DNA from 2 places in the Ensifer sp. Root558 genome. Region 2 is predicted to be linked to the other one. Evidence: riboswitches for the same ligand, from Rfam matches in the RefSeq annotation. Region 2 holds a riboswitch; the other holds the start of a gene.

Region 1 (16,088 bases), on a different contig from region 2:
CGGATCATCTGCCGGTAAAGGCCTCGATCGACCTGAAGGCGGCGCAGCCGGAACAAAGAGACGGCCGACGGGTCGAAGCCGGGCGTACGGGGGCGGCCTAAAGGCACGGGCGAGTTTTCGATGGGATCCTCTATCCTGTTCACCGTTGCCGCCATCCTCGGACTGGTTGTGGCGACGGTTCTCTATGTCTACGGCCGGTTCGGCCGCCGCCCGCACGGGCCGCCGTCAAGCGCACTCCCGCTGGCCGATGCCGGCACGGAGCTCGACCGATATGTGGCGCCGCTCGTTGCGGGGCAGGCGGGTGCCAATGGGGTGGCGCTTGTTTCCGATAATATTGAGGCCCTGGTGGTCCGAGCGCACGCAGCACGGCGCGCCGGACGCAGCCTCGACCTGCAGTACTACTACTGGAAGGGCGACCTGACCGGTCTTCTTCTCGCCCGCGAGATCCTGGCCGCCGCGGACCGTGGCGTGCGCGTCCGGCTGCTGCTCGACGACATCAATGCGGGCATCCATGACCGAATGTGCATCGCGCTCGACGCCCATCCCCATATCGACGTACGGCTCTTCAATCCGAGCCGGGCGCGCACCGACCGCTTTCGCCGCGGCTTCGAAATGGCGATCCGCGCCTTCAGCGCCACGCGCCGCATGCACAACAAGCTCTGGGTAGCCGACGGCCGCGTTGCGATAGCCGGCGGCCGCAACATCGGAGACGCCTATTTCGATGCCGCCGAGCTCTCCAATTTCCGTGACCTCGATGTCTGGATGGTCGGACCCGTGCTGGAGCAGGCATCCGCCATGTTCGACCGCTACTGGAACAGCACATCCGTGCTCCCGATCGCGGCGCTGCGCACGCCGCGCAAGCAGTATCTGCCGGCACTGCGCGATTCCGTCGAAGGATTGGCGCGCACGCCGGCAGGCCGGTTCTATCTCGAGCGCGTCGACAAGGCGGTTGACGAGGCGGAGATCTACCAAGGCACACGGCGGCTTCACTGGAGTTCCGAGATCCGTCTGGCATCCGATCCGCCGGAAAAGGCGCTGATGCAGCGGCGCCAGAACTGGCTGTTGCGCGAACTCTTTCCGCTGATCGAGGCAGCCACGCGGGACTTGCGGATAATCTCGCCCTATTTCATTCCCGGCGTTGCCGGCACGCGGGAACTCGCCGCCATTGTTTCGCGCGGCGCTCGCGTGGCGGTCCTGACCAATTCGCTTGCAGCGACCGACGTTGCCGCCGTTCACGGCGGTTATGTCAAATATCGCCGGAAGCTCATCCGGGCCGGCGTCGCGCTCTTCGAGTTGAAGGAGCAGGGCGATGTCGCCGAGGGACACCGCATGACATTGTTCGGACGCCGCAACGCGAGCCTGCACAGCAAGGCGTTCGTGGTCGATGGCCTGAACGGTTTTGTCGGCTCGATGAACTTCGATCCGCGCTCCGCTTCACTCAACACGGAAATGGGCGTCGTCTTTCAGGATGCGGCACTCGCCGGCGAACTGGCTTCCATGTTCGAGGAGGAAACTTCGCCGTCGATCAGCTACCGGGTCGACATCGAAGGATCGCGTCTTGTCTGGCGTGATCGCGCCAATGGCTCCGAGCGGCTGGTGCGCCACGAGCCGGACGCGAGCCTGGCAAGGCGCATGATCGCCGGGGTAATCCGTGTGTTGCCGATCGAGTCGCAGCTGTGAACAGCGCCCAGGTTCGCGGATTTCCCCTTCGTTTACCGATATCACCGAAGCCTGTGTGCAGAGTTTGCGTCCATGGCCTCAACCGAGGATATCGATGGAAAAATGTTCTATCGCCAACCATGTGTGGAGGACGGCCGAACTTCGAAGCAAAGCGGACCTTCGATTAAGCTTATCGAAGCTTCGCGACTTGAAGTGAAGGGTGTTGACACTCTATGTAGGAGCAGAAGGTAAATCCCGTGATTCCCGGTTCGCAAAGGTTTTGCGAACCCGATTGATGAAGGTTCGATATGAGAAATCCCGTTGATACCGCCCTGGCACTGGTGCCGATGGTTGTTGAACAGACCAACCGCGGTGAACGTTCCTACGATATCTTTTCGCGCCTTCTGAAGGAGCGCATCATCTTCGTGACCGGCCCGGTCGAAGACCAGATGGCAACGCTCGTCTGCGCCCAGCTTCTTTTCCTTGAAGCAGAAAACCCTAAGAAGGAAATCGCGCTCTACATCAATTCGCCGGGCGGCGTCGTCACGTCGGGCATGGCGATCTACGACACGATGCAGTTCATCAAGCCGGCCGTTTCGACGCTCTGCGTCGGTCAGGCCGCCTCGATGGGTTCGCTGCTCCTGGCCGCCGGCCACAAGGACATGCGTTTCGCGACGCCGAACGCGCGCATCATGGTTCACCAGCCCTCGGGCGGTTTCCAGGGCCAGGCCTCGGATATCGAGCGCCACGCCAAGGACATCCTGAAGATGAAGCGCCGCCTCAACGAGGTCTACGTCAAGCACTGCGGACGGACCTATGAAGAGGTTGAGCAGACGCTCGATCGCGATCATTTCATGAATGCGGACGAAGCTCTGAGCTGGGGCCTTGTCGACAAGGTTCTGACCTCGCGCGAAGAGATCGAGGGCGGCGAGCAGGCCTGATAACGCGCATTTGTGTCGGGATAGATGTAATTGTGACACAATTGTAATGGCTCAAGGGCTTTATCGACAGGGTAAAGCCGGTAATATGAACCATTAATGCTATGTTGGAATCTGTCAGCGTAGTGTTCGTTCGGAGTTGGGAGAGTCGTTGCGACTGCGTCGGGCGTTTACGCCTGGGGCGGTGAGTACTCCCGGAAGCCCTGTTTGAGGTTGAGGCTCAGGGCAAATTGAGTGGTCCGCGATACTTATCTTGAAAGTGTCCGGCGTGCTGGAAGGAAGTGGAAATGAGCAAGGTCAGCGGAAGCAACGGCGGTGACTCGAAGAATACACTTTATTGTTCGTTCTGCGGCAAGAGCCAGCACGAAGTCCGAAAACTGATTGCCGGACCGACCGTGTTCATCTGCGATGAATGCGTCGAACTGTGCATGGATATCATTCGCGAAGAGAACAAGACCTCGATGGTCAAGTCCCGCGACGGTGTTCCGACGCCTCAGGAAATCATCAAGGTTCTGGACGAATACGTCATCGGCCAGCAGCAGGCGAAGCGCATCCTTTCGGTCGCCGTTCACAACCATTACAAGCGCCTGGCGCACGCCGCCAAGGGCAGCGACGTCGAGCTTGCGAAGTCGAACATCATGCTGGTCGGCCCGACCGGCTGCGGCAAGACCTATCTCGCCCAGACGCTCGCCCGCATCATCGACGTGCCGTTCACCATGGCCGACGCAACGACGCTGACCGAAGCCGGTTATGTCGGTGAAGACGTCGAGAACATTATCCTGAAGCTGCTTCAGGCTGCCGACTACAACGTCGAGCGCGCCCAGCGCGGCATCGTCTACATCGACGAAGTCGACAAGATTTCGCGCAAGTCCGACAACCCGTCGATAACCCGCGACGTATCGGGCGAGGGCGTGCAGCAGGCGCTTCTGAAGATCATGGAAGGCACGGTTGCCTCGGTACCACCGCAGGGCGGCCGCAAGCATCCGCAGCAGGAATTCCTGCAGGTGGATACGACCAACATCCTGTTCATCTGCGGCGGTGCCTTTGCCGGCCTCGACAAGATCATCTCCGCCCGTGGCGAGAAGACCTCGATCGGTTTCGGCGCAACGGTCCGCTCGCCGGAAGATCGCCGTGTCGGCGAAGTTCTGCGCGAACTGGAGCCGGAAGATCTCGTCAAGTTCGGCCTGATCCCGGAATTCATCGGTCGTCTGCCGGTTCTGGCGACGCTGGAAGATCTCGATGAAGATGCGCTGATCCAGATCCTATCCGAGCCGAAGAACGCTCTGATCAAGCAGTACCAGCGCCTGTTCGAGATGGAAGACGTCGAACTGACCTTCCACGAGGACGCGCTTCGCGAGATCGCGCGTCGGGCGATCGTGCGCAAGACCGGTGCCCGTGGCCTTCGCTCCATCATGGAGAAGATCCTGCTCGACACCATGTTCGAGCTGCCGACGCTCGAAGGCGTGCGCGAAGTGGTCATCTCGGACGAGGTGGTCAAGGGCGCTGCCCGGCCGCTCTACATCTACTCGGAACGGTCGGACGAAAAGACCAACGTTTCGGCCTGAGCGTCCTGAATTACCCTTTGAGAAGCCCGCCTCGTGCGGGCTTTTTCATGTCTGCTTCATGTGTTCACACTTAGCTGTTGAGACACCTGCGCCGGGGCGCAGATTTCACAATTCGATTGTTGCTAAAGTGCCGCAAACAACGCAATGATGTGACGATTCAATGAAGGACCTTAATGGTTGCGGTCCATGAGCTTGTAGTCCGTCGCAAGGTCCGCAACAGCATTGATGCGTAGTCAGAAGGACCCGGCCACTGTTTGTGGATGTCTGCGTCGAGCCTTGAAATGGACGCGGTCGCACTCCACTTTCATGTGGAAAATATGACAGCCGGGAGTGCCTGTAGGGCTCCCGGATACGGGCCCGAAATCGGGACGGAAAGGAAATGACATGACGAACAAAACGTCACCGGCGACTGAAAGCGCGACCTACCCGGTCCTGCCGCTCCGCGACATCGTAGTCTTCCCGCATATGATCGTGCCGCTTTTCGTCGGCCGCGAAAAATCGATCCGTGCGCTTGAGGAAGTCATGGGCACCGACAAGCAGATCATGCTTGCCACCCAGATCAACGCCACAGACGACGATCCGGAACCGTCCGCGATCTACGAAGTCGGCACCATCGCCAACGTTCTTCAACTGCTGAAGCTGCCCGACGGCACCGTCAAGGTACTGGTCGAGGGCCGCGCGCGCGCCAAAATCGACGGCTACACGCCGCGCGAGGAATTCTATGAGGCTTCGGCGCATAGCCTGAGCGAGCCGGAGGAAGATCCGGTCGAGATCGAGGCGCTCAGCCGCTCGGTCGTGTCCGAATTCGAAAGCTACGTAAAGCTCAACAAGAAGATCTCTCCCGAGGTCGTCGGCGTTGCCAGCCAGATCGAGGACTATTCGAAGCTGGCCGACACGGTCGCTTCGCACCTGTCGATCAAGATCGTCGAAAAGCAGGAAATGCTGGAGACCACCAGCGTGAAGATGCGCCTGGAAAAGGCGCTCGGCTTCATGGAAGGCGAGATCTCCGTCCTGCAGGTGGAAAAGCGCATCCGCTCGCGCGTCAAGCGCCAGATGGAGAAGACCCAGCGCGAGTACTACCTCAACGAACAGATGAAGGCGATCCAGAAGGAACTCGGCGACGGCGAAGACGGCCGCGACGAGATGGCCGAGCTCGAAGAGCGTATCGCCAAGACCAAGCTTTCCAAGGAAGCGCGCGAAAAGGCTGATGCAGAGCTGAAGAAGCTGCGCCAGATGAGCCCGATGTCGGCGGAAGCCACCGTCGTTCGCAACTACCTGGATTGGCTGCTCGGCCTGCCCTGGGGCAAGAAGTCGAAGATCAAGACCGACCTGAACCATGCCGAGGAAGTGCTCAACGTCGATCATTTCGGCCTCGACAAGGTCAAGGAGCGCATCGTCGAGTATCTCGCCGTGCAGGCGCGTTCGACCAAGATCAAGGGCCCCATCCTGTGCCTCGTCGGCCCTCCGGGCGTCGGCAAGACCTCGCTCGCCAAGTCGATCGCCAAGGCGACCGGCCGCGAATATGTGCGCATGGCGCTGGGCGGCGTTCGTGACGAAGCCGAGATCCGTGGCCACCGCCGCACCTATATCGGCTCGATGCCGGGCAAGGTCGTTCAGTCGATGAAGAAGGCGAAGCGGTCCAATCCGCTGTTCCTGCTCGACGAAATCGACAAGATGGGCCAGGACTTCCGCGGCGATCCGTCGTCGGCGCTGCTCGAGGTGCTGGATCCGGAACAGAACTCGACCTTCATGGACCACTACCTGGAGGTCGAATACGACCTGTCCAACGTGATGTTCATCACCACCGCCAACACGCTGAATATCCCGGCGCCGTTGATGGACCGCATGGAAGTGATCCGCATCGCCGGCTACACGGAAGAGGAAAAGCTGGAAATCGCCAAGCGGCATCTGCTGCCGAAGGCGATCCGCGACCACGCGCTGCAGCCGAAGGAATTCTCGGTCACAGACGGCGCGCTGATGGCGGTCATCCAGACCTACACCCGCGAAGCCGGTGTGCGTAACTTCGAACGCGAGTTGATGAAGCTCGCCCGCAAGGCCGTGACCGAGATCATCAAGGGCAAGGCCAAGAAGGTCGAAGTGAACGCTGCCAACATTAACGACTATCTGGGCGTTCCGCGCTTCCGCCACGGCGAAGCCGAACGTGACGATCAGATCGGTGTTGTCACCGGTCTCGCATGGACTGAGGTCGGCGGCGAGCTTCTGACGATCGAAGGCGTCATGATGCCCGGCAAGGGCCGCATGACCGTCACCGGCAACCTGCGCGACGTGATGAAGGAATCGATTTCCGCGGCGGCTTCTTATGTCCGCTCGCGCGCAATCGACTTCGGCATCGAACCGCCGCTGTTCGACAAGCGTGACATCCACGTGCACGTACCGGAAGGTGCGACGCCGAAGGATGGCCCGTCGGCCGGCGTCGCCATGGCAACCACGATCGTGTCGATCATGACCGGCATCCCGATCTCCAAGGATGTCGCAATGACCGGCGAGATCACGCTGCGCGGCCGCGTGCTGCCGATCGGCGGTCTGAAGGAGAAGCTCCTGGCAGCGCTGCGGGGCGGCATCAAGAAGGTGCTGATCCCGGAAGAGAACGCCAAGGATCTCGCCGAGATCCCGGACAACGTGAAGAACGCGCTCGAAATCATCCCGGTTTCGCGGGTGGGCGAAGTGCTCGAACACGCTCTGGTGCGCATGCCGGAACCGATCGATTGGGACCCGGCAAACGAGCCGGCAACCGTAGCACCGGTTGATTCGCAGGACGAAGCAGGCTCCTCCGTCGCCCACTGACGGGGGCTTGAAAATGGGTGCAGCCGGCTCGCGCGGCGCTCATTTTGCAGAAAAATTGGGAAGACCGGCCATTGGCCGGTCTTTTTTGTTGTAAAAGCGCCCTGCAAGCCTTGCATTCCAAGGGATTAGGCGCAATTGGGAAAGGCAAGACGCGGGCGAAGCGCAAGCCGCCGCGCCTTAAAACACAGTCGTTTCGAACCAATCTGAAAGGGGTGGAAACATGAACAAAAATGAGCTCGTGTCTGCCGTTGCTGAGAAGGCCGGACTTTCCAAGACCGACGCATCTTCTGCAGTTGATGCAGTTTTCGAGACCATCCAGGCTGAGCTGAAGAACGGCGGCGACATTCGCCTGGTCGGCTTCGGCAACTTCTCGGTTTCGCGCCGCGAAGCCTCGAAGGGCCGTAACCCGTCCACGGGTGCGGAAGTTGACATCCCGGCACGCAACGTGCCGAAGTTCACGGCCGGCAAGGGCCTGAAGGATGCCGTCAACGGCTGATGAGATTTGCTTGGCGGCCGGACACGAGGCCGGCAGTCCAGGTATTCGAGGGTTCGGCGCAAGCCGGACCCTTTCGCATTTTTGGGGCAGCCCTTGCGAGTGTCCGTCATTTGCTCTAGGGCTTGCCCATTCTCAGGGCGGGGTGAAAGTCCCCACCGGCGGTAAGGGCATGACAGCGCGGCGTCTTGGAGACGCGCGAAGGTGGCCCAAGCCCGCGAGCGCCTTTCCTCGATTTTTGGGGAGAGGGTCAGCAGATCCGGTGCAACTCCGGAGCCGACGGTCATAGTCCGGATGAAAGAGAATGGTCGCTGGCACGAAGGGTAGGGATGCCCGGCGTCGTGCCGTGCGCTCATGCGTCCTGATTTGTGTTTGGTCCGCTTTCAGGGTGCATGACATGAATCAGACTTCCCTCGGCTTTTTCTCCTCGCGCGCCATGGCCGGAGCCGGCTTCATGGTGTTGGCTGGGATCGCTTTCGCCGGCCTCAATGTCGTCACCCAATGGCTGACGATGAAGCTCGGTTTTCCAGCCACCGCCATGGCGTTCTGGCAATATGCCTTCGCCTTCCTCTTCTCACTGCCGTTTCTGCGACGCGTCGGGCTGTCGGCCATGCGCACCGACTATCCCTGGCGTCACGTCGTGCGCGTGGTGCTGGCCGCCTTCGGTGTGGGGGCCTGGGTCTCCGGTCTGGCGCACGTGCCGATCTGGCAGGCGATCGCGCTGGTCATGACCTCACCGTTCTTCATCATCCTCGGCGCCCGCCTGTTTCTCGGCGAACGCGTCGGCGCGGCGCGCTGGGCCGCAACCGCGGTCGGTTTCGCCGGGGCGATGATCATTCTCGAACCGTGGTCGGACAGCTTCAGCTGGGCCGCCCTTTTGCCGATCCTGTCGGCGCTGTTGTGGGGCGCTTCGTCGCTCATCACCAAGAGCCTCACAAGTCTCGAGCGCCCCGAAACGATCACCGTATGGCTGCTTGTGCTTCTGACCCCGATCAACGGCGCCATCGCGCTTTCGGCCGGCTTCACCATGCCGGATGGGACAGCACTCGGCTTCCTGCTGCTCGCCGGGATACTGACCGTAGTCGCGCAATATCTGCTGACGCTCGCCTATACTGTTGCCGACGCTGCCTATGTGCAGCCCTTCGACGATCTGAAGCTGCCGCTTAACGTCTTTGCGGGCTGGCTGGTCTTCGGTTACGCGCCGACAGGATATCTTTGGGTCGGCGCAGTGCTGATCCTTGGCGCCTCGCTGTTCATCATGCGCAACGAGATGCGGCGCGAGCGCGCCGCGCCTGCAACCGGAACGGTGTAAAACCCAAGCGTTGTCATTCGGCTGTCATCGGCATCGCGCAGAACCCCCATGTTTTCAGTGTTCGCACATGGGGGATTTCATGACCATCACTTCGCGCGTGACCGCGCTTGCGGCCGTTCTTCTTGCATCCGCAGCATTTCCTGCGGCGGCCGAGCCCGTCTTCAACCGCATTGCATCCTTTGCTGTTGCCGATAACCTGCCGGAAGGCGATGCGCGCAAGGCGCCGACATCTGCCGAAATCATCACGGCCAGCGAAGACGGCAACACGCTTGTCTATTCCGACAGCCCCGGCAAGCGCGTCGGCCTGATCGACATCACCGATGCCAAGGCGCCGAAGGCAGCCGGCACGGTCTCTTTTGCCGGCGAGCCGACCTCGGTCACCATCGCCGGTGCAAAGGCACTCGTCGCGGTCAACACGCGCGAAAGCTTCGTCAAGCCTTCGGGGCTTCTTGCGATCGTCGATCTGGCCTCGAAGAAAGTCGATGCGACCTGCGATCTCGGCGGCCAGCCGGATTCGATCGCCGTCAACAAGGACCGCACGCTGGCGGCCATCGCCATCGAGAACGAGCGCGATGAAGAGCTGAACGACGGCAAGATCCCGCAGATGCCGGCCGGCGACCTCGTCATCTTGTCGTTGAAGGATGGTGTTGCCGATTGCGGTTCGCTGAAGCGCGTGACGCTGACCGGTCTTGCCGAAATCGCCGGTGAAGACCCGGAGCCGGAATTCGTTTCCTTCAACGGCAAGGACGAGATCGCGCTGACGCTGCAGGAGAACAACCACATCGTCATCATCGACGGCAAGACGGGAACGGTGAAGACGCATTTCTCTGCCGGCACGGTCGACCTCAAGAACATCGACACCAAGCGCAACGGCGCGATTGCCTTCAAGGACGAGCAGCCGGGCCGCAAACGCGAGCCCGACGCGGTGAAGTGGCTCGGCGACAACCGCATCGTCGTTGCCAACGAAGGCGACTATGAAGGCGGTTCGCGCGGTTTCACGATCTTCGACACCACCGGCAAGGTGCTCTTCGAATCGGGCGCGAGCTTCGAGCATGCGATTGCCGCCATCGGACACTATCCCGAGAAGCGCTCTTCGGCCAAGGGCGTTGAGCCCGAGGGCCTGGAAGCGGCGAAGTTCGGTGACGACAACCTGTTCTTCGTTCTGTCCGAACGTGCCTCGATCGTCGGCGTCTACAAGGATACGGGCGCCGAGCCTGAGCTGCTGCAGCTCCTGCCGTCGGGCATCTCGCCGGAAGGCGCCGTCGCGATCCCCGCGCGCAATCTCTTTGCGACCGCAAACGAAGTCGATCTCGTCGAGGACGGCGGCGCGCGCTCGCACGTGATGATCTATGAGCGTGCCGAGGGCGAAGCGGTCTATCCGCAGATCCGCTCCGCCGAGAAGGATGGCCTGCCGATCGGCTTCGGCGCACTCTCCGGTCTCGCTGCCGTTGCCGACAAGCCCGGTTTCCTGCGCGCCGTCAACGATTCGGTCTACTCGTCGCAGCCCACGATCTTCACCATCGACGCCACCCAGAAGCCGGCGCTGATCACCGAAGCGCTCGCCATCACCCGCGATGGCGCACCGGCGCAGAAGCTCGACATCGAAGGCATCGCCAATGACGGGGAAGGGGGCTTCTGGCTCGCGTCGGAAGGCAACTCCGACAAGCTCTACAGCCACGCGATCTTCCACGTGAACAAGAAGGGCGAGATCAAGAAGGAAATCGCCCTGCCGGAAGCGCTGCGTGCCGGCGAAACCCGCTTTGGCTTCGAAGGCATCACCGTTGTCGGCGAAGGCGACGAGCAGACGCTGTGGATGGCGGTTCAGCGCGAATGGAAGGATGACGAGAAGGGCTTCGTCAAGCTCGTCTCCTACAACCTGAAGAGCGAAGAATGGGGCGCCGTGCGCTACCCGCTCGAAAAGGCCGGTGACGGCTGGGTTGGTCTGTCGGAAATTTCCGTCCACGGCGACTATGCCTATGTCATCGAGCGCGACAACCTGATCGGTCAGGCTGCCAAGCTGAAGAAGATCTATCGCGTTGCGCTCTCGGAACTGAAGCCAGCTGCCCTTGGCGGTGAACTGCCCGTCGTCAAGAAGGAAGAGGTTCGTGATCTCATTCCGGAACTGAAGGCGCTGAATGGCTACGTCGTCGACAAGGTCGAAGGCTTCACCGTCGATGCCGCCGGCAACGGCTATGTCGTCACCGACAATGACGGCGTCGACGACTCCTCTGGCGAAACCCTGTTCTTCTCCATTGGCGCAATCAACGCGATGTAAGCGTTACCGCCCGGAGAAAACGGGAGAGGCCGGGACATGACGTCCCGGCCTCTTTCTGTTTCGGCACTTGTGATTTGCGACGAGCGAGAACGCTCCTAGCGGGCGATCGCGATCTGCGCTGCCTCTTCGGCCTCATCCTTGCGCTTGCGGATCTCGTCCGTCCGGTCGACCAGCTTGCCGACGATATCAAAGAGCGCGTCGAGTTCCTCGTCGTCGAGGGCCGAGAAGATCTCCTCGAGCAGCTGCTTGCGCGGGTGCTCTGCGGCTTCCAGTACGACGCGGCCCGTTTCGGTGATCGAGACGATCTTGGCGCGCCGGTCTTCAGGATCGGGCTTGCGCATGACCAGGCGGTCACGCTCCAGGCCGTCGATCGCTTCGGTGACGGTGCGCGGCGCGAAGTTCAGCGCGCAGGCGATGTCGGTCGAACGACAGGGGCCGAGCTTGCTGAGGAAGAAGAGGAACTTGCTGCGCGCCAGCGACACGCCTTCCTCGGTCATCGATTCGTTCACCAGCCGGTGAACCCGGTGGTAAAGCTCGAACAGTCTATCGGAAACTTCAAATGTCTTCTTCATGATCGTCGCTGGAATTTCATGAGGTGCCATGTGAAATGGCAGTAACATTAGTGATAGTTATAATTGCCGCATTTGTCGACACAAACCTCCGGCGTTTCACGGTAACTCCATTGCCGACAAAGAAACGGCCGCCATTTCTGGCGGCCGTTTCACTCGATGTGGCAAGAAATTCTCGCGACAGGCGACCGTTTGCGCGTCACACGACTTGCGCGTCGCCTCCGATCGCGATCAGGCGGCCCAGCGCGCGCCGTTGGTCGACTGGGCGTAGCCGTGACCGCCAGCCTCGGCGAGCGTGAAGCGCGCGATCAGTTCGCGCAGACGGCCGGCTTCCTGGGCAAGCGTCGCGCTTGCCGCATTGGCTTCCTCGACCATCGCCGCGTTCTGCTGGGTGACCTGGTCCATCTGGTTGACGGCCGTATTGACCTCGGAGAGCCCGGCGGACTGTTCCTGTGCCGAGACGGCGATCGCGTCCATATGCTGGTTGATCGTGACGATGAAGCCTTCGATCGTGCGAAGAGCCTCGCCGGTTTCGCGCACGAGACGGACGCCGCTTTCGACTTCAACGGCGGAGTTGCGGATCAGATCCTTGATCTCCTTGGCCGCGTTGGCCGAGCGCTGGGCAAGCTCGCGCACTTCCTGAGCGACGACGGCGAAACCCTTGCCGGCATCACCGGCACGTGCTGCTTCGACGCCGGCGTTGAGCGCCAGCAGGTTGGTCTGGAAAGCGATCTCGTCGATGACGCCGATGATGTTGGAGATCTGGCTCGACGAATGCTCGATGCGGCCCATGGCGTCGACCGCGCCGGAGACGATCGCGCCGGACTTGCGGGCGCTTTCGTTGGCCTGGCCGGCAACGCTGCGGGCCTCGTGAGTGCGCTTTGACGAATTGCCGACATTGACCGTGATCTGGTCGAGTGCTGCCGCCGTTTCTTCCAGAGACGCTGCCTGCTGCTCGGTCCGGCGCGACAGGTCGTCGGCGCTCTGGCTGACTTCACGGGCACCGCTGTCGATGCTGCCCGATGCTGACGAGACGGCGGCAAGCGTGTCGGCGAGCTGGGCGACAGCCTGGTTCAGGTCGTGACGCAGCTGCTCGAAATCGGGCGAGAAGGGTTCGTTGAGCTGGAAGGCGAGATCGCCCGAAGCAAGGCGGCGCAGGCCGCTCGCAAGACCGGCGGTGGCTTCCTGAAGGCGGCGCTGGGCTGCTGCTTCCGCTTCTTCCGTCACGCGCAGACGCTCGGCTTCCGCCTTGGCGCGCTGTGTCTGGGCGTCGGCTTCGAGATGCTGATTGGCGATCGCCGCCTGGCGGAAGACCTCGACCGCACGGGCCATCTCGCCGATTTCGTCCTTGCGGGCACCATAGGGGATGCTGCTGTCGGTGTCACCTTCGGCAAGGCGTGCCATCGAGCGGGTGATGATCTGGATCGGGCGAGCGATGCCGCGCACGGCATAGAGGATGGCGCCGAGCACGATGACGGCGGCAAGGGCGATGACGCCGATCTCGATCATGCGGATCTGGTCATGCGTGGCCGAGCTTGCGGCAACGGCGGCATCCGCGCCGGTGAGGTTCAGCGCCCGCATTTCCTTGATCGCCTCGTCGACCTTGCCTTCGGTCTCGCGCATCTCGACCTTGAAGACGCTCTGCGCCTTCATGTTCTCGAGGTTGTTGGAGAGCTTGACCATGCCTTCGGCGACGGAGAGATAGGCCTGATAGGCAGTCCGGACATTGTCGAGCGCCGCCTTGTCGGCATCGGTGACCATCAGGCTCGAATATTCGTCGGCGAGCTTGTTGAAGCCTCCGACGGTCTCACCGATGACCTTTTCCGCTGCCTTCTTTTCAAACGGCGTCAGGGAAATCAGATGGCGGGCAAACGCCATGCGGGTATCGGAAAGCTGCGTTTCGAGCGCGCGGGAAAGCGAGACGCGCGGTAGCCAGGTGGTGGCGATCTCGTTGTTGCGCTCGTTCATCATCTTGATGCCGCCGAGAGATGAAACGGCAAGCGCCGAAACGATAACGGCGACCACGAGGAAAAGGGCAATAAGCGTGTGGGAAATCTTGAGCCGTGACATGGTACCCCCGGAAGGACGGCCGTCCGTAAAATTGTACTTGAATTAAGTCATTCCGGCTCTTGATCGTCATGACGGAGCGGATAGCCGAAGCAGGAATCATTCCGGTGCCTGGACGCGCTTGAAACGCAGCCGGGGCAAACCTATCGAACAAGATCTTACAAAAGCCCTAATCAATTAAAGTGAGTATAATCTGATATTTGCAGGTAGCGCCGCGATGTCTTGAACAGACGATGTTAACAATCGCCGCCAACCGCATTTGTATTAGCGCCGCCTTTACTTCAGCAGGCTGAAATATGCTTGCCGGGAGCCTGCGCATTTCGCAAGTGGATGACGTGTGACGGCTGATTGACGGGCGGTGGCGGGACGGCCATGGTCGGCCATGCCCTTCCGTTTCGTCCATACCGCAGACCTGCATCTCGATTCGCCTCTCCGCAGCCTCGCCCTTAGAAATGCCGACCTCGCAGAGATCGTGCGCGGGGCGTCGCGGCAGGCTCTGGTCAAGATCGTCGATCTCTGCATCGCCGAAGAGGCCGATGCCCTGCTGATTGCCGGCGATCTCTATGACGGCAGCCAGACGTCGATGAACACGGCCCTGTTTCTCGGACGGGAACTGCGCCGGCTGGATGAACACGGCATCCGCGTCTTCATCATCCGCGGCAACCACGACGCCCAGTCGCAGGTCACCAATGAACTGACCCTGCCGCCATCCGCCCACGTCTTCAAGGGCAGGGCAAAGGCGGTGGTCGCCAAGACGCTGGCAAGCGGTCGCGACGTCTATGTGCACGGCGTAAGCTTCGCCAGCCCGCATGCGCCCGAAAGCCTGCTTCCGGCCTTCCAGCCGCCGGTGCCCGGCGCGGTGAACATCGGCATGCTGCACACGAGCCTCGCAGGTGCCGCGGGTCACGATCTCTATGCCCCCTGCAGCGTCGCCGATCTCGTTGCCCATGGCTTCGATTACTGGGCACTTGGCCACATCCACCAGCGGCAGGTCCATGCGGCGGAGCCCTTCATCGTCATGCCGGGTATGCCGCAGGGTCGCGACATCAACGAAGTCGGCGTGAAGAGCGTGTCGTTCGTCACGGTCGACGACGACGGCCATGTCAGTCTTGCCGAGCGGGCGATCGGCATCGCCAGCTTCGAACGCCTTCGTGTCGATCTGACGGGCATCTCGGAATGGCGCGACATGCTCGATGCCGTCAGGCAGGCGCTTTCGCACACCTGTGGTGAAGCAGCGGCAGAGAACGTCATCCTGCGTCTGACGCTCGCCGGCGCGACGCCCTTGGCCTGGCGCCTTCGCCGTGACGCGGACCTGTTGCGGGCGGAGATCGACAACATCGCCGCCGGCATCGCCGGCTGCTGGATCGAGAAGGTCGAACTCACCTGCGGCAACGCCCGGACCGAAAAACCGGGCGCCATGCTCGATCCCGTCGAAGAGCTGGCGGCGCTCGTCGAAGCGGACGTCTTGCCGGCGCACGGGTTTCGCCAGGACGTGCTGGCGGCCGTGGAAGACGTCCTGCAACAGCTTCCGCCCGAGCTTCGCCAATCGCTGGCACCGGACGAAGAGGCGGTCGCGCGGCTGGCGTTTGAAGCCGGTCTGTCGGGAACCGCCGAGGTGCTCGCCCATCTTCATGGCGGCGGCGCCGGCGAGGGTGGCCACTGATGCGGATCAGCGCGCTCGATCTCGTCCGCTACGGCAAGTTTACCGATCGTCGCCTTGACTTCGGCGATGGCGTGCCCGGCACTCCCGACCTCCACATCGTCTACGGCCCCAACGAGGCTGGAAAGTCGACTCTGTTTTCCGGTTTTCTCGACCTGCTCTTCGGCATCGAGCATTCGAGCCCCTACGGCTTCCTGCACCCTTACCAGACGATGCGCGTGGGCGGCACGATCGAAGCGGCCGGCCGCAGCGATCGCGTCTTCCGGATCAAGCGAAAGACGAACTCGCTGGTCGGCCTCGACGACCAGCCCTTGCCCGACAACCTGTTTTCCGGAGCGCTCGGCGCGATCGATCGCGACACCTACCAAATGATGTTCTCGCTGGACGACGAGAGCATCGAGAAGGGCGGCGAGGCGATCCTGAAAAGCGAAGGCGAACTCGGGTCGCTGCTGTTTTCGGCAAGCTCGGGCCTTCCGGACAGCACGGCGATCCTTGCAGCCCTGCGCGGGCAGGCCGACGGCTTCTACCGGCCACAGGCGCGCAAGCATCAGCTTGCGGAACTGAAAGGCGAGCTTGAGGCCCTGAGGGTCGAACGCAATGCGCTCGATATCAATGCACGCGAATATGCGGCGCTGCGCAAAACGCTGACGCAGGCGCGTGAACGCCACGATGAAGCGATCACGCGTCGAGCCGAGTTGCGGCTGGCGCGGGCCCGCCTGAAAGCCGAGGTCGAAGCGTTGCCCCA
Region 2 (16,088 bases):
GACGCCGAGATCCTGGTGACGCAGCTGGCGCCTCTGTCGCGCGGAATGCTTCAGGCACTGCCCGGCTTGAGGCTCGTCGCCGTCTCGCGCGGCGGTCCTGTCAACATCGACATGGGGGCCGCACGCGATGCCGGCGTTCGCGTCGTCAACACGCCCGGCCGCAATGCCAACGCCGTTGCCGAGTTCACGCTTGGTGCCATTCTCGCCGAAACGCGGCTGATCCGCACCGGCCACGAAGCCTTGCGCAAGGGCGAGTGGCGGGGCGATCTCTACCGCGCCGATCGCACCGGTCGCGAGCTCTGCGAAATGACCGTCGGCGTCATCGGCTACGGCAATATCGGGACCAAGGTGGTGCGCCTTTTGCGCGCCTTCGGCACCAAGGTGGTGGTGCACGATCCCTATGTGCAGCTCTCGGCCGATGATCTGAACGCCGGCGTCGAGCAGGTGTCGCTCGACACGCTTCTCTCCCGTTCCGATGTCGTGACCCTGCATCCGCGCGTCACGGAGGAGACGCGCAACATGATGAACGCCGAGACCTTCGCCAGGATGAAGCCGGGCGCGATCTTCGTGAACACGGCGCGCGGTCCGCTCTGCGACTACGACGCCCTTTATGAGAACCTGGTGAGCGGCCATCTGTCGGCGGCGATGCTCGAAACCTTCGCGATCGAGCCGGTGCCGAAAGACTGGCCGCTGCTGCAACTGGCGAATGTGACGCTGACGCCGCATATTGCCGGCGCCTCGGTACGCACCGTCACCTTCGCCGCCGAAATGGCGGCCGAGGAAGTCCGCCGCTACATCGCCGGTCTGCCGCCGGTCAATCCGTGCTGATGACAGGAGCAACGATGGTGAGTTCCGAGACCGGAATATACGATCTGTTCGTCGTCGGCGGCGGCGTCAATGGTGCGGGCATCGCGCGCGATGCGGCCGGGCGCGGGCTCTCGGTGCTGTTGTGCGAAAAGGACGACCTGGCGCAGGGCACCAGCTCGCGCTCCGGCAAGCTGGTGCATGGCGGCCTGCGTTATCTCGAATATTACGAGTTCCGGCTGGTGCGCGAGGCGCTGATCGAGCGCGAGGTGCTTTTGGAGTCCGCGCCGCATATCATCTGGCCGATGCGCTTCGTGCTGCCGCATAACCCTCAGGACCGCCCGGCCTGGCTCGTCCGGCTCGGGCTGTTCCTCTACGACCATCTCGGCGGGCGCAAACGCCTGCCGGGCACCCGCAGCCTCAACCTTGCGACGGCGCCCGAGGGCGCGCCGATCAAGCGCGATTATCGCAAAGCGTTCGAATATTCCGACTGTTGGGTCGATGACGCGCGCCTCGTGGTGCTCAACGCGCTCGATGCCACTGCTCGTGGCGCCCGGGTGTTGACCCGGACCGCCTGCAGCGCGATCCGAAGGCGGGACGGGCTCTGGTTTATCGAGATGACCGACACGCGCACCGGCGCCAAGACCGAGGCGAGGGCGCGCTGTGTCGTCAACACCGCCGGTCCGTGGGTCAACGACGTCATCGGCCGGATCGGGGGCCTGAACTCCACCCGCAGCGTGCGCCTCGTCAAGGGCAGCCACATCGTCGTGCCGAAATTCTGGGAGGGGCGGCAGGCCTATCTGGTGCAGAACCCGGACAAGCGGGTCATCTTCATCAATCCCTACCAGAACGACCTGGCGCTGATCGGCACGACGGATATCCCCTACGAAGGCCGTCCGGAGGACGTGACCGCCGACGGCAACGAGATCGCCTATCTCTTGAAATCGGTGAACCGCTACTTCAAGCAGCAGCTGACGTCGGACGATATCGTCTACAGCTTCTCCGGCGTACGACCGCTCTATGACGACAATGCCGAAAACCCCTCGGCCGTCACCCGTGACTATATTTTCGAGGTCGATGCGACTGACAACCAGGCGCCGTTGCTCTCGGTCTTCGGCGGCAAGATCACCACTTTCCGCAAGCTTTCCGAACATGCGCTGGAGCGGCTGAAGCCGTTTTTCCCCAAGATGGGGCCGGCCTGGACGGCGAAGGCGCATCTGCCGGGCGGCGACATGGCGGCGGCCGATTTCGATCTGTTCCTGGGTGAGTTGAAGGCGCGCTATCGCTGGTTGCCATCGGATCTCGTCAAACACTATGCGCGGCTCTATGGCACCCGCACGCATGCGCTGCTTGCCGGCGCTACATCGCTTGATGATCTCGGCCCGGCTTTCGGTTCGCTCTTTCGCGAGCGCGAGGCGCGTTTCCTCATCGAAAACGAATGGGCGCTGACGGCGGACGACATTCTCGACCGGCGCACCAAGCATGGCCTGCACATGACGCCGGCCGAGCGGCAGGCCTTTACTCATTGGCTGGACCGCCAGCAGGCCGCGGCCTGAAGGAGAACGGATGCGAAGTCTGGAATTCGAAGCGCTTCTCGATCTTTCGGCCCGCGTCGGGGCGGATCCGCTGCTGGTGCAGGGGGCGGGCGGCAATACCTCGATCAAGGAGGGCGGTACGCTCTGGATCAAGGCCTCGGGCCTGTGGCTGGCGCATGCGCGCCAGCGCGACGTCATGGTGCCGGTGGCACTCGAGCCCTTGCTCAATGCGTTGGAAGCGAACGACCCGGCAACCGAGAAGGCGCAGGATTTCGTGATAACCGAGCGCAACCCTTCGGGCCTGCGCCCCTCGATCGAAACCACCGTGCATGCGCTGATGCCGCAGAAGGTGGTGGTGCATGTGCACTGCGTCGAGACGATCGCGACGGCGGTGCAGACCAACGGTGCGGCGATCACTGCTGAGCGGCTTGCCGGCTACCCCCATGTTTTCGTGCCCTATGCCCGCCCGGGCCTGCCGCTTGCAAGAGCAATCGCTGAGCGGATGCAGGACAACACGTCGGTTCTGATCCTCGGCAATCACGGCCTGGTCGTCGCCGCTGAAACCGTGGTCGACGCGGCGATCCTGCTCACCGACATTACCCGCCGCCTGACCGGCACGCGTCGGCAGGCGCTGGCCGCCGATCTCGCGTCGCTCGGTCGGCTTGCGGTCGACAGCGATTACCGGCTGCCGGAGGACATTGCCCTGCATTCGGTCGCCGCCGATCTCGACAGTTGCCGGCTTGCTGCCGGCGGCAGTCTCTATCCCGATCATGTCATCTTCCTCGGCAAGGGGGTGTCGGTGGCCGCGCCCGGCGAGACCGCGCTTTCGATCGAGACGAAGCGGCGTGCGAGCGGCGACAGCCTGCCGCCCTTGCTGCTCTTCCCGGGCAAGGGCGTGCTCGTGCAGAAGGAGATTTCTGCCGGTGCCTTCGCCATGGCGCGGTGCCTTGCCGACGTGACGGCACGCATTCCAGCGGACGCACGGTTACGTTACCTGACCGAGGCGGAGAACGCCGAGCTTCTCGGCTGGGACGCCGAGAAATACCGCCAGCAGCTCAACCGCGCCGGACAGGTGCTGCAATGAGCGGTGACAATCGCAAGCTGGTCGTCGGCATCGACCTTGGCACCTCTGGCGCCCGTGCGGTCGCGATGGCGGCGGACGGCACGGTCGTGGCATCGGGTGCAGCGAAGCTCTCGGCTTTTTCTGCGGATCACCGCGATCCGATCGGCTGGTGGAAGGCCGTGCAGGCGGCGCTCGAAGAAGCGCTTGGGGGTACCGACAGGCAGAAGGTCGTTGCACTTTCGATCGACGGTACATCGGGCACGATGCTGCCGGTCGATCATGCGGGCGCGCCGTTGGCAACGCCTATGATGTACAACGACCCGGTTGCCGACCGCGCACCGCTCGATGCGGTCTCTGCCTATGCGCCGCGCGAAAGTGCGGCCCATGGCGCCACATCCGGCCTTGCCAAGCTTCTCGCTTTCCAGACTGTGCCGGGCGTGTTCCGGGTGATCCATCAGGCCGATTGGCTGGCCGGGCATTTCACCGGGCTCTACGATGTCTCCGACGAGAACAATGCGTTGAAGACCGGCTACGATCCCGTGTCGCGGTCCTGGCCGGATTGGATGGAAAAGACCGGCGCCCGCGTCGAACTGCTGCCGGATGTGCTGCCGGCTGGTGCGCCGATCGCGACGATCTCGCCGGAAGCGGCCGGAGCCTTCGGGCTTTCAAGCGAGGTGGTGGTCGTTGCCGGCACCACGGACGGATGCGCCTCGTTTCTCGCCACTGGCGCCGATCAGCCGGGCGACGGCGTCAGCGCGCTCGGCACGACGCTGACAGCGAAGATGCTGTCCGACCGTCCGCTGTTTGCGCCGGAATACGGGCTCTACAGTCACCGCATCGGCGAGATGTGGCTCGCCGGCGGGGCGTCCAATACGGGCGGGGTGGTGCTGGCCGAGCATTTCTCGCCGGAGCGGATCGCTGCACTTTCGGCCGGGATCGATCCGGCCGTCGACACCGGGCTCGATTATTATCCGCTGGTGAAGCCCGGCGAGCGCTTCCCAATCGCCGATCCGGATTTCGCCCCGCGCATGAGCCCGCGGCCGGCCGATGACGCGACCTTCCTCAAGGCAATCTTCGAGGGCATCGCCGGCGTCGAGAGCCTCGCCTATCAGCGGCTGGCGTCGCTTGGCGGACCGGGGCTCCGATCGCTTCGCAGTGTCGGCGGCGGCGCCAAGAACGCGGCCTGGAGCGCGATCCGGGCGCGCAAGCTCGGCGTGCCGTTCCTGCCCGTCCTGTCCGAGGAGGCGGCGGCCGGCACGGCACGGCTGGCGCTGGCCGGTGCCAGAAAGGCTGGTGTGCTGTGACGTTTGCTCAAACGACTGCGATAGCGAGGCTTGGCGAGATTGCCGATCGCTACGACGCCTTCCTGATCGATCAGTTCGGCGTGCTGCGCGATGGCCGCGGGCCCTATCCGGGTGCGGCCGAAACGCTGGTCAAGCTGAAGGATGCGGGAAAGCGCATCATCATCCTCTCGAATTCCGGCAAGCGCTCGGCGGAAAACGACCGTCGCCTCGTCGATCTCGGTTTCGTCGCGGGGAGCTGGGATTGGTTCCTGACCTCGGGCGAGGTCGCCTGGCAGATTCTCAGGCGGGAGGGCGAGGGTGCCACCGGTGGGCGGCGCAAGTGCCTGCTGATCAGTCGCGACGGTGACCTCTCGCCGCTGACGGGGTTAGACCTCGAACGCACGACCAGTGGTGCCGATGCCGATTTCGTGCTGCTCGCCGCGAGCGAGGGCGATGTCCATCCGCTTTCCCACTACGAGGCGCTTTTGGCGCCGGCCGCCAGACGCGGCGTGCCCTGCCTGTGCACCAATCCGGACAAGGTGATGCTGATCAAGGAAGGTACCGCCTTCGGCGCCGGGCGTATCGCCGAGCTCTACGAAGAGCTTGGCGGCAGTGTGCGCTGGATCGGCAAGCCCTTTGCCGACATCTATGCAGCCGCGCTGGAATTCCTCGGCCATCCGGATCCGACGCGTGTCTGCGCGATCGGCGACAGCATCGAGCATGACATTGCCGGTGCCGCGAGCGCGGGACTTCGCTCGATACTGGTGACGACGGGGATCCTGGAGCGCGCCTCGGACGCGGAGCGCCGCAAGCTCTTTGCCGAACACGGCGCCAACCCCGATTTCATCCTTCCGAAATTTCTCTGGTAGCCGGGAGTAAGGTCGTGGCCTTCACGCTGTCGCTCAACACCAATCCGCTGGTCAACCGCTTCGCCGAGCCTGACGACCTGATCGACACGATCGCCGAGAAGATCCGCATCGGCTACGTTCAGCTCACCCACGAGTTCGTCAATCCCGGCTGGCCGGCGGCAACGATCGCCAAGACCGTCAGGCAGTTTCGTCGGGCGCTCGACCGTACCGGCGTGAAGATCACCTCCGGCATGACCGGCCCCTATGGTCGGCTCAATCATTTCGGCCATCCGGACCCGGATGTCAGGCGCTACTATGTCGACTGGTTCAAGACCTTCGCCGATATCTCCGCCGATCTTGGCGCCTCGGGCATGGGCACGCAGTTCGCGATCTTCACGCTTCGCGATTACGACGACCCGTCGCGGCGCGAGGCGATGATGCGGATCGCCATCGATTGCTGGCGCGAAGTTGCCGAGCACGGCAAGGCGGCGGGGCTCTCCTATGTCTTCTGGGAGCCGATGTCGGTCGGGCGCGAGTTCGGCCACACGATCGAGGAATGCCGTGCGCTCGACCGGCGGCTCGCCGAAGCCCATTTGCCGATCCCGATGAAGATGATGGTCGATATCGACCACGGCGACGTCACCTCCGACAACCCCAACGACATCGATCCCTATGCCTGGGCGGCGGCGTTCCCTGAGCGCTCGCCGATCATCCACATCAAGCAATCCTCGATGAACAAGGGCGGTCATTGGCCGTTCACCGCCGCCTACAACCGCGACGGCCGCATCACGCCGGAGAGGCTGATCGGCGCGGTCAAGGCCGGTGGCGGCACCGACAACGAGATCTGCCTGGAGCTTTCCTTCCGCGAACGCGAGCCGACGGACCACAACGTCGTCGAGATGATCCGGGAGTCGGTCGAATTCTGGGAGCCGCATATCGATACGGGCTTCAATCGCACAGAAAAATCACACTGAAAGATCACAAAATCACGTTAGATAAATTGAAATATCACAAATAGGTGTTACCTTCTCACGGTGAGCGTGGTCGAGGCTGCGCGGGATCGGGACCGAGACGATGAAGCCGGAAGACAGGCGACAGGCGATCATGGATGTGTTGATGGAGGCCGGAACGGCCTCCGTCGAAGACCTCTCCTTGCGCTTCGGCGTCAGCAAGATGACAGTGCATCGCGACCTCGACGACCTCGAGCAAGCGGGCCTCTTGCGCAAGGTCCATGGCGGCGCCTCGATCCAGTCGAGCCCGCAATTCGAAAGCGATTTCCGCTACCGCGAAAAGATCGCCATCTCCGAAAAGCGGCGGATCGCCGAACATGCGGCGAGCCTGATCGAGCCGGGGCAGAGCATCCTCATCGACGACAGTTCGACCACCGGCGCGATCGCCGATTGCATCCGCGACATCCGGCCGCTGACGGTCATCACCAACAATCTCGGCGTGATCACCAGCCTCTCAGGTGCTGCGGGCATCAACGTCATCGCGCTCGGCGGCCAATACAGCAAGAAGTTCAACGGCTTCTTCGGCATCGTCACGGACGAGGCGCTGCGGTCGCTGCGCGTCGATATCGCCTTTCTCTCGAGTTCTGCCATCGAAGGCACCACGGCCTTCCACCAGGACCAGGAGGTGGTGCAGGCCAAGCGCCTGATGGTGAAGGCGGCCAAGCGCAAATACCTCTTAGTAGACCACGACAAATTCGGGCGCTCTGCGCTCCATTTCCTGACCGGGCTCGATTCCTTCGACGCGGTGCTGACCGGCGCTGAAGTTTCGGCCGAACATGCCGCACCGCTCGAAGAGGCAGGCATCCGGCTGGTCAGGATCGACAATCTCAAGGAGAAAGCATGAGCAAGTCAGGCCTGTGGGTCGGCACCAGCTGGAAGATGAACAAGACGCTTGCCGAGGCGATGGTCTTTGCCGACGGCCTGGCGGCTGCCGACGCTTCGCGCGACGACCGCATCCAGCGCTTCGTCATTCCGCCGTTCACGGCGGTGCGTGAGGTCAAGGCGCGACTTTCCGGCACCAGCGTCAAGGTCGGCGCGCAGAACATGCATTGGGACGATGCCGGCGCCTGGACCGGCGAGGTGTCGCCGCTGATGCTTGCGGATTGCAACCTCGATGTGGTCGAGCTCGGCCACAGCGAGCGGCGCGAGCATTTCGGCGAGACCGACCGCACCGTCGGCCTGAAGACGGCAGCCGCCGTGCGCCATGGTCTGGTGCCGCTGATCTGCATCGGCGAGACGCTTTCTGAGCGCGAAGCGGGCGAGGCGGATCAGGTGCTGAAGCGCCAGGTCGAAGGCGCGCTGGCACTTCTCGAAGGCGCGGCGAAGAAGGCGACGATCCTGCTGGCCTACGAGCCGGTCTGGGCGATCGGCGTCAACGGCATTCCGGCGACGGCTGACTATGCCGACGAGCGCCACAAGCGCATCGCAGAGGTGGCGGAAGCCGCCCTCGGCCGTCGCGTGCCGGTGCTCTACGGCGGCAGCGTCAACCCCGGCAATTGCGAAGAACTGATCACCCAGGCGCATATCGACGGCCTCTTCATCGGCCGCTCCGCCTGGGACGTCACTGGCTATCTCGACATTCTGCAGCGTGTCGCCAAGGCGATCTGAGCCCCGGCCGTTGCAGCTCAAGAAGAACGAAAGGAACAATCATGAAGATTGCAATCGGAGCCGACAGCGCCGGCAAGCCCCTGCTGGATGTCATAGCCGCCCATCTCGGTGGCCGCAGCGACGTGGAAGTCGTGGATCTCAGCCAGTCCGGCTTCTATGCGGACCTCGCACAGAACCTGGCGCAGCAGGTTGTCGAGGGCAAGCATGACCGCGGCATACTGTTCTGCGGTACCGGCATCGGTGTATGCATCTCGGCCAACAAGGTGCCGGGCATCCGCGCGGCGCTGACGCACGACACCTATTCGGCCGAGCGGGCCGCCAAGTCGAATAACGCCCAGATCATCACCATGGGCGCCCGCGTCATCGGTCCGGAGCTGGCAAAGTCGATCGTCGACACCTGGCTCGCGTCCGAGTTCGACCCGAACGGCTCTTCAGCCGGCAATGTCGAGGCGATCAATCGCCTGGATGCCGCAAGAGCCGGTTGAGGGAAGGGGCGGGCGGCTTGCCGTCTGCATCCGGTTCCCGGTTCAAGGCCTACCTTATCTCGCGATGCCGTTGATCCTCCCTCAGGCATCGTGACGACACGCCCGGCAGCGATGCCGGGCGTTTTCATGTCCGGTCTCCCGCTTCGCCTTGACGAAGCTTCTGCAAATATTTGAATATTCTTGCGGATCGTCAATTGAAGGGCGTCGCCGCATGAGTGAAACCACCCCGACCGAGCCGCATCAAAGCGCGCACCACCATGTGGCGCGCATGAGCGGTCGCGACACGCATGAACATCACAGGACGGCGACGACGCTCGAACTCTTGTTCGACCTGACCTTCGTCATCGCCTTTAGCCTGGCGGCTTCGCAGCTTGCTCATTTCCTGGCCGAAGGGCACTTCTTTTCCGGCCTCTTCGGCTTCGCGCTTGCGACCTTCTCCATCTGCTGGGCCTGGATCAATTTCAGCTGGTTTGCCTCCGCCTACGACACGGACGACTGGGTATTCCGCATCGTCACCATGGTGCAGATGGTCGGCGTGCTGATCCTTGCGATCGCCCTGCCGCCAATGTTCGAATCGATCGACAAGGGTGAGCATCTCGACAACGGCATCATGGTGCTCGGCTATGTCGTCATGCGGGTGGCAATGCTCTTCCAATGGCTGCGCGCCAGCCGGCAGGACCCGGCCCGACGGGATGCCTGCATGGCCTATGTCAAAGCAATCAGCCTCGCCCAGCTTGGCTGGGTCGTTCTGATCTTCTTCGATTTCTCGCTGCTGGTGACCTTCGTCATGGTCGTGGGGCTGACGGCGATCGAGATGCTGGGCCCCTATGTCGCCGAGATGCGCTACGGCGGAACGCCCTGGCATGCCCATCACATCGCCGAGCGCTACGGGCTGCTCGCGATCATCGCGCTTGGGGAAGGGGTGGTCGGCACGGTCGCCTCAATCTCCGCCGTGGTCGAAGGGCAGGGCTGGAACCTCGATGTCGCGCTCGTCTGCCTCGCCGGTACGGGGCTCACCTTCGGCATGTGGTGGATCTATTTTCTGCTGCCGAGCGCCGAGATCCTGCACCGGCACCGTCAAAAACGCTCCTTCGTCTGGGGCTACGGCCACATGCCGATCTTCGCCTCGATCGTGGCGACTGGCGCCGGCCTGCATGTGGCGGCCTATTACATCGAGCACAAGGCGCATATCGGCTCGGTCGCAACGGTGCTGACCGTTGCGGTGCCCGTCGCGTGCTACATCGGGCTGCTCTATGCGATGTACGCCTATCTTATGCAGCAGGTGGAGCGGTTGCATCTCTGGCTGCTCGCGGGCACGGCAGTGGTGCTGGCCGCGTCAGTGGTCGCGGCCATGGCCGGGCTCGACATGGCCAAGTGCCTGATCATCCTGATGCTCGCGCCCGTCGTCACCATCGTCGGCTACGAGGTGGCGGGGCACCGGCACCGCGTGGCGGCACTGGATCGCAGCCTGCGCAAGAACGAGGCTGCGCATTGATTTTGCGAGTCGAAACAGCGCGTTGCCGGCTCAAGCTGGTGAGCCGATTCAGGTGGTTCAGAGGTTGATTCAAGCGCAGCGTTTGGCGCTGTTCGCCCCTGCCGCTGCCCCCTCACGCTAGCCTTCTCCCCGCAGGCGGGGAGAAGGTGGCCGGCAGGCCGGATGAGGGGCATTCCCCTCACCGGGCGGATGAGGGGCGAGCCTTCACCGGGCGGATGAGGGGCGAGCCAACCTCAAGCGCATCTCGCCGATCAGGCGTTGACGAGCGCCAGCTTGGCGCGGGCGTCGAGGATCTGGGCGCAGGCGTTGGCCGCCTCCGTACCCTTGGTAACGAAGTGCTCGCGGAAGAAGGCGATCAGCGGTTCGCTTTCCTGGAAATTGTGCGGCGTCAGTACGGCGGAAAGCACCGGCACATTGGTGTCGAGTTGCACGCGCATCATGCCGTCGAGCACGGTGCCGGCGACGAAATCGTGGCGGTAGATGCCGCCGTCGACGACGAAGGCGGTGCCGAGGATCGCGGCATAGCGGCCGGTCTTGGCCAGCGTCTGCGCATGCAGCGGGATTTCGAGCGCGCCGGGTACGTCGAAGATCTCGACGTCGGCGGCCGACCCGCCAAGCTTCGTCCATTGCGTGACGAAGGCATCGACGCAGCGGCCGACGATATCGGCATGCCAGCGGGCACGAACGATCGCGATCTTGGCGGCGGGGTGGGAAAGAATGGTCATGGTCTCAAGCCTTTCAGGGTTTGGCGTTTTCCAATGATCCCGTCGGGCGAACATGCATGCGCGCGAGGTCCCGTCGCGGGGACCCACGTTGCTGCTTGCTCTCTTCCATCCGGACTGTGACCGTCGGCTCCGGATTCTGACCGGATCTGCTGACCCCCAGGGCGAAACCCTGAGGCGCTCGCGGGCTTCGGCCTTTCGGCCGCTACCGCCGGTGGGGAATTTCACCCCGCCCTGAGAACAACGCGACTATATAGCGCGACCGCGCGCGGTCAAACGCACGGTGCGACGAAAATGCCAGAAATCACGACAGATTTTTCCAGTGTTTGGAGCCATCGGAAGAAATCGTTCCGATGGCGTCAATCGGCCTACTCCCGAATGACCAGCAGGTCCTTGGCGGCAAAGCGCAGCGTGACGTTGTCGCCGGAAACCGGCGGGGCCACACCCGGATTGTTGAACATGTCGAAGGAGATGACGTCGCCGCCGACGCGAAGGCGCGTGCGGATGACCGAGCCGAGGAAGCTCGTCGAGACGACCTCGCCGGCAAGCGACGTGTCGCCCGTGGCGCCCTCGGCGATCGAGCCCGCTTCGGGACGAAGCGCCAGCGATATGCTGTCGCCGCCCTTCATGCCGGCAATCGGATCCTTCAGCGCGATCTGCTGGTTGCCGATCGTGACGGCACCCGCGGCCGGGTCCGCGACCTTGCCTTCGATGATGCTGAGCGTGCCGACGAAGGAGGCGACGAAACGCGTTGACGGCGTGTTGTAGATTTCGAAGGGGGTGCCGATCTGGTCGGCGCGGCCGGCATTCATGACGACGATGCGATCGGAGATCGACAGCGCTTCTTCCTGGTCATGGGTCACGAACACGGTGGTGATGCCGAGCTGTTGCTGGATCTGCCGGATTTCCTCGCGCAGCGACACGCGGATTTTGGCGTCGAGCGCCGACAGCGGCTCGTCGAGCAGCAGCACCTGCGGCTTGACCGCAATGGCGCGGGCAAGCGCAACGCGCTGCTGCTGACCACCGGAGAGCTGGTAGGGGAAGCGGTCCGCCAGGTGCTCGAGCTTGATCAGCCCGAGCATCTGCTTCACCCTCGCGTCGATCTCCGACTTGTCTGTACCTGCGACCTTGAGGCCGAAGGCGACGTTGTCATGCACGTTCATGTTGGGAAACAGCGCATAGGCCTGGAACACCATGCCGATGTTGCGCTGGTTGGGCTTCAGCGAGTTCTGGTCGCGGCCGTTGATGACGATCTTGCCGCTGGTCGGGCTTTCGAAGCCGGCGATCATGCGCAGGACCGTGGTCTTGCCGCAGCCCGATGGCCCGAGGAACGAGACGAACTCGCCCTTTTCGATGTCCATGTTGAAATCGTGCACGACGTGAACCGGGCCGAAGGACTTCTTGATGCTGGTGAGTGACAGGAAACTCATGGGTGCGGTCCTCAGGCCTTAGGAGGCGCGCTTTTTTGAAAGCGCGAGACGAGCTGGATGAGGCCGAGGCAGCCCCAGGTGATGCCGAATGCAATGACGGCGAGTGCGGCCGGTTCATAGGCGCGGTTGGCGCCCAGGAGCTGCATGTAGGGGCCGAAAGCCGGGCGGTTGAGCAAGGCAGCCATGGTGAACTCGCCGATGACGATGGCAAAGGTCAGGAAGGCGCCCGAGAGCACGGCGACGAGCACGTTCGGCAGAATGATCTTGGCAAGGATCGTCGTCCATCCGGCGCCGAGGCTTTGGGCGGCCTCGGTCAAGGTGGCGACGTCGATGGTGCGAAGGCCGGTGTCGACCGCGCGGTACATGTAGGGCAGCGCAAGCGTCGCATAGCCGAACATCAGGAGGATGTTGGTGCCGGTGAGCGAGCCCGTCAACGGCAGCCAGCTCGAGGTGTTGTAGAGCCGGATGTAGCCGAAGACGATGACGATCGCTGGGATGACCAGCGGCAGCAGCGTTATGAACTCGATGACGGGGCGCAGCCGCGGCAGCTTGAGGCGGACCCAATAGGCTGTCGGCACGACGAGCAGAACACCGAAGAGGATGGTGAACAAGGCCTGCAGCACCGAATAGGTGAAGGTCTCCTGGAAGCGCGGGTCGGCGAAGACCTTCTGGTAAGCGTCGAAGGAGTATTCGCCGCGGCGCATCTTCAAGGAGAAGTTGGTCATGCCAATGAGCGGCAGGGTGAAATAGAGGAGGCCGAAAACGAGGGCTCCCCAGGCCCAGATCTTCTTCATTTCAGCCACCTTTCGCTGCGGCTGCGCAGCCAGATGTAGATCGCGTTGGCGATACCGGTGACGACGATCATGCCGAAGGCGAGCGCGTAACCGAGATGCGGGTTGCCGAGCACGTCGCCGCGGATCTGGGCAAAGAGCAGGATCGGCACGATCGAGAGCGACGAGCCGGTGAGTGCGATCGCGGTCGCAACGGCGCCGAAGGCATTGGCGAAAAGCAGCGCCAGCGTGCCGAGCAGCGACGGAAGCAGGATCGGGAAGGCGACCATGCGCCAGTATTGCAGGCCGGTGGCGCCGAGGATCTCGGCGGCCTCGCGCCATTCGCGCTTCAGGCCGTCGAGTGCCGGCGTGATGATCAGGATCATCAGCGGGATCTGGAAGAACAGATAGGTGACCGTCAGCCCCCAGAAGGACAGCAGGTTGAAGCCGAGCATCCGGAGGTCGAGCCCGAAGTTCGAGCGCAGGAAGACGGTGACGATGCCGACAGGTCCAAGCGTCGCGAGAAAGGCAAAGGCGAGCGGTACGCCGGCGAAGTTGGAGGCGACGCCGGAGAAGGTCAGGAGCGGTCCGCGGATCCCCTTCGGCAAGCCGCCGAAGACGATGGCGGACGCCATGGCAAAGCCGATCAGGCAGCCGAGAAGCGCCGAGGCGATGCTGATCTTGATGGAGATCCAGTAGGCAGCCAGAATCGAGGGCGTGAACAGGCCGCGGATGTTGTCGAGCGTGAAGCTGCCATCGGGCGTCTGAAACGCGCCGACCACGATCTTCATCGTCGGCAAAAGCAGGAACAGCGTCACGAAGGCGGCAAAGGGAAGAATGCCCAGCCAGTGAAGCGGTAGGCGACGCGCCGGCGGGCTGGCGTCGGGTTTAGCAGATGACATTCCGTTCGCGCCCCTGAAGCCGCGTTTTCCACGCGGGCGTTATCGATTGTTGCAAGCAAGAAGCGGGAAACCGACGAAGCCGCGCACGGCTCCCAGATCTCGCTCCAAGGACTTGAATTTCTTACGAATAACCTATGCGCCCCGACCGGAAAACCGGTCGGGGCGACATGTCTGTGGAAAGGCTTACTGAACGTTCGCGCCGACGACGGAATCCCAGCCGCCGGTGACGGCAGCCTTGTTGGCGTCGACTTCTTCGAGCGTCGGGAAGTAGGCCTTCTCGTAAGCGGCTGCCGGCGGCAGGGCGTCGATCAGCTCCTGCGGAACCTTGCCGGCCTTGACCATGGCGTTGAAGCGGGTCGGGTGGCAGAAGCCCTTGAGCCAGCCGAGCTGACCTTCGTCGGAGTAGAGGTGCTCCATCCACAGCTTCGCTGCGTTCGGGTGCGGCGCGTAGGCCGAGATGCCCTGAACGTAGACGCCGGCGAGAACGCCGCTGGCCGGAACGACGACTTCGGTCGGCGGGTTGCCGTTGAGGGTCTTTGCCCAGCCGAGCGCGTTGTAGTCCCAGGCAACGACGATCGGGGTCGAGCCCTGGGCGAGCGTGCCCGACTTGCCGATAACCGGAACGAAGTTGCCGGCCTTGTTCAGTTCGGCGAAGTAGCCGAGACCAGCTTCACCGGCTTCCTTGCCGGACTTTGCGCCCTTTGCGAGACCAGCGGCGAGAACGCCGAGGATCGCCTGGTTCGAGGCGCGGGGGTCACCGGCGAGAGCAACCTGGCCGGCATATTCCGGCTTCAGCAGATCAGCCCAGTCCTTCGGTGCGTTCTGGACGAGGTCCTTGTTCACGAGGAAGGACATGACGCCGTAGTAGTCGCCGTACCAGTAGCCTTCGGCGTCCTTGACGCTGTCCGGGATCTCGTCCCAGGTGGAGACCTTGTAGGGCTGCAGCAGGCCTTCGGCCTTCATCTGCGGGCCGAAGGCGAGACCGACGTCGACGACGTCAGGCGCCTGCGGGCCCTTGTTGTCCTTGTTGGCCTTGACGGCTTCGACTTCGTCGGCCGAGCCTGCGTCCGGGTTCAGTTCGTTGACCTGGATTTCCGGATACTTGGCCTTGAAGGAGGCGATGACGTCGCCGTAGCCGCACCAGTCGTGGGGCAGGGCGACGGTCGTCAGCATGCCTTCCTTCTTGGCGGCTTCGATGAGCTCGGCGCTCGGTTCGGCAGCGGCGATTGCCGTCGTCGCCAGGAAAATGGCGGTGGAGAGCGAAAGCAGGCGTTGGGTTTTTGAAATCACTGGAGTTCTCCTTATGGGTTTAGTCAAATTCGTTGGGTTTCAGTCGATTTCGGCGAAGCTGTTAAAGAGATGCGATGAAAGTAATGTGACAGGGGTTTATCCGTTCGCGCCGCGTATGTCGTTGGAAGAACATTTCTTTTTTGGCTTCGGCGGGCCACTGTCGCATAACTGCATGAAATCCTGTGAACGTGTCGGCGAATTCTCCTAGACCGGTTTGCGAAAGATGCGGGTGGAATCGAACAGGCCCTCGAGCGTCTTCATCCGATCCCGGGTTTCGTCCCAGTTCGAACTCTGAACGGCCTCGATCAGAGCCTCGATCAAGAACAGGATGACGACGGAACTGTCCCAGGCCGAGGGCACCTCGATCTGCGAGCGAAACACCCTTGAGGCGGACTTGGCGACCGGCGAACTCCAGCGATCGGTAAAAAGGATGATCTCGACACCCCGCTCGCGGGCGGATTTGGCAAGCGTCACCATCTCCTGCTCGTAGCGGCGGATGTCGAAGAGAATCAGCACGTCGCCCTGGCGCATGTCGAGCACGTAGTGCGGCCAGGCGCTGGCATTGGTGGCGATTTCGGTGACCCCCGGCCGAATGACCTGAAGGTGGGTGAAGAGATAATCGGCGAGCGAGCGGGTGATGCGGCCGCCGAGCAGATAGATGCTGCGCTTGCGGTCGGCGATCAGCGCGGCCGCCTCGTCGAATTCCTGCGGCTCGATCTGGGTCAGCGTCTCGCGCAGATTGCTGGTGATCGCGTCGGCAAAGCGGTTGAGCGTGTGGGTGCCGGGCGCATTGGCCGCCCAGCGGTCGTGCTTGGTGATCGGATTGGAAATCGTCGCTTCCAA

The links. A riboswitch is a leader RNA that binds a small molecule or an ion and turns the genes downstream of it on or off. The one in region 2 is predicted to bind FMN.
Region 1: another riboswitch for FMN. It lies ahead of ASD63_RS20345 (DMT family transporter); the one in region 2 lies ahead of ASD63_RS00615 (6,7-dimethyl-8-ribityllumazine synthase).

What each region holds. Positions count from the first base shown of each region.
Region 1 is NZ_LMGC01000023.1:99,566-115,653, reverse strand. It holds gene ASD63_RS20375 (endonuclease/exonuclease/phosphatase family protein) at 1-101, shown strand, start outside; gene ASD63_RS20370 (phospholipase D family protein) at 121-1,680, shown strand; gene ASD63_RS20365 (ATP-dependent Clp protease proteolytic subunit) at 1,968-2,600, shown strand; gene clpX (ATP-dependent Clp protease ATP-binding subunit ClpX) at 2,885-4,162, shown strand; gene lon (endopeptidase La) at 4,547-6,967, shown strand; gene hupB (DNA-binding protein HupB) at 7,188-7,463, shown strand; FMN riboswitch at 7,588-7,770, shown strand; gene ASD63_RS20345 (DMT family transporter) at 7,858-8,772, shown strand; gene ASD63_RS20340 (esterase-like activity of phytase family protein) at 8,840-11,047, shown strand; gene ASD63_RS20335 (MarR family transcriptional regulator) at 11,143-11,619, opposite strand; gene ASD63_RS20330 (methyl-accepting chemotaxis protein) at 11,848-13,686, opposite strand; gene ASD63_RS20325 (exonuclease SbcCD subunit D) at 14,066-15,346, shown strand; gene ASD63_RS20320 (AAA family ATPase) at 15,346-16,088, shown strand, end outside.
Region 2 is NZ_LMGC01000001.1:110,787-126,874, forward strand. It holds gene ASD63_RS00565 (2-hydroxyacid dehydrogenase) at 1-828, shown strand, start outside; gene ASD63_RS00570 (glycerol-3-phosphate dehydrogenase) at 843-2,360, shown strand; gene ASD63_RS00575 (class II aldolase/adducin family protein) at 2,371-3,423, shown strand; gene ASD63_RS00580 (FGGY-family carbohydrate kinase) at 3,420-4,706, shown strand; gene ASD63_RS00585 (TIGR01459 family HAD-type hydrolase) at 4,703-5,554, shown strand; gene ASD63_RS00590 (TIM barrel protein) at 5,569-6,507, shown strand; gene ASD63_RS00595 (DeoR/GlpR family DNA-binding transcription regulator) at 6,608-7,387, shown strand; gene ASD63_RS00600 (triose-phosphate isomerase) at 7,384-8,151, shown strand; gene ASD63_RS00605 (RpiB/LacA/LacB family sugar-phosphate isomerase) at 8,193-8,636, shown strand; gene ASD63_RS00610 (low temperature requirement protein A) at 8,848-10,131, shown strand; gene ASD63_RS00615 (6,7-dimethyl-8-ribityllumazine synthase) at 10,383-10,856, opposite strand; FMN riboswitch at 10,950-11,099, opposite strand; gene ASD63_RS00620 (ABC transporter ATP-binding protein) at 11,222-12,283, opposite strand; gene ASD63_RS00625 (ABC transporter permease) at 12,295-13,077, opposite strand; gene ASD63_RS00630 (ABC transporter permease subunit) at 13,074-13,955, opposite strand; gene ASD63_RS00635 (ABC transporter substrate-binding protein) at 14,139-15,245, opposite strand; gene ASD63_RS00640 (MurR/RpiR family transcriptional regulator) at 15,450-16,088, opposite strand, start outside.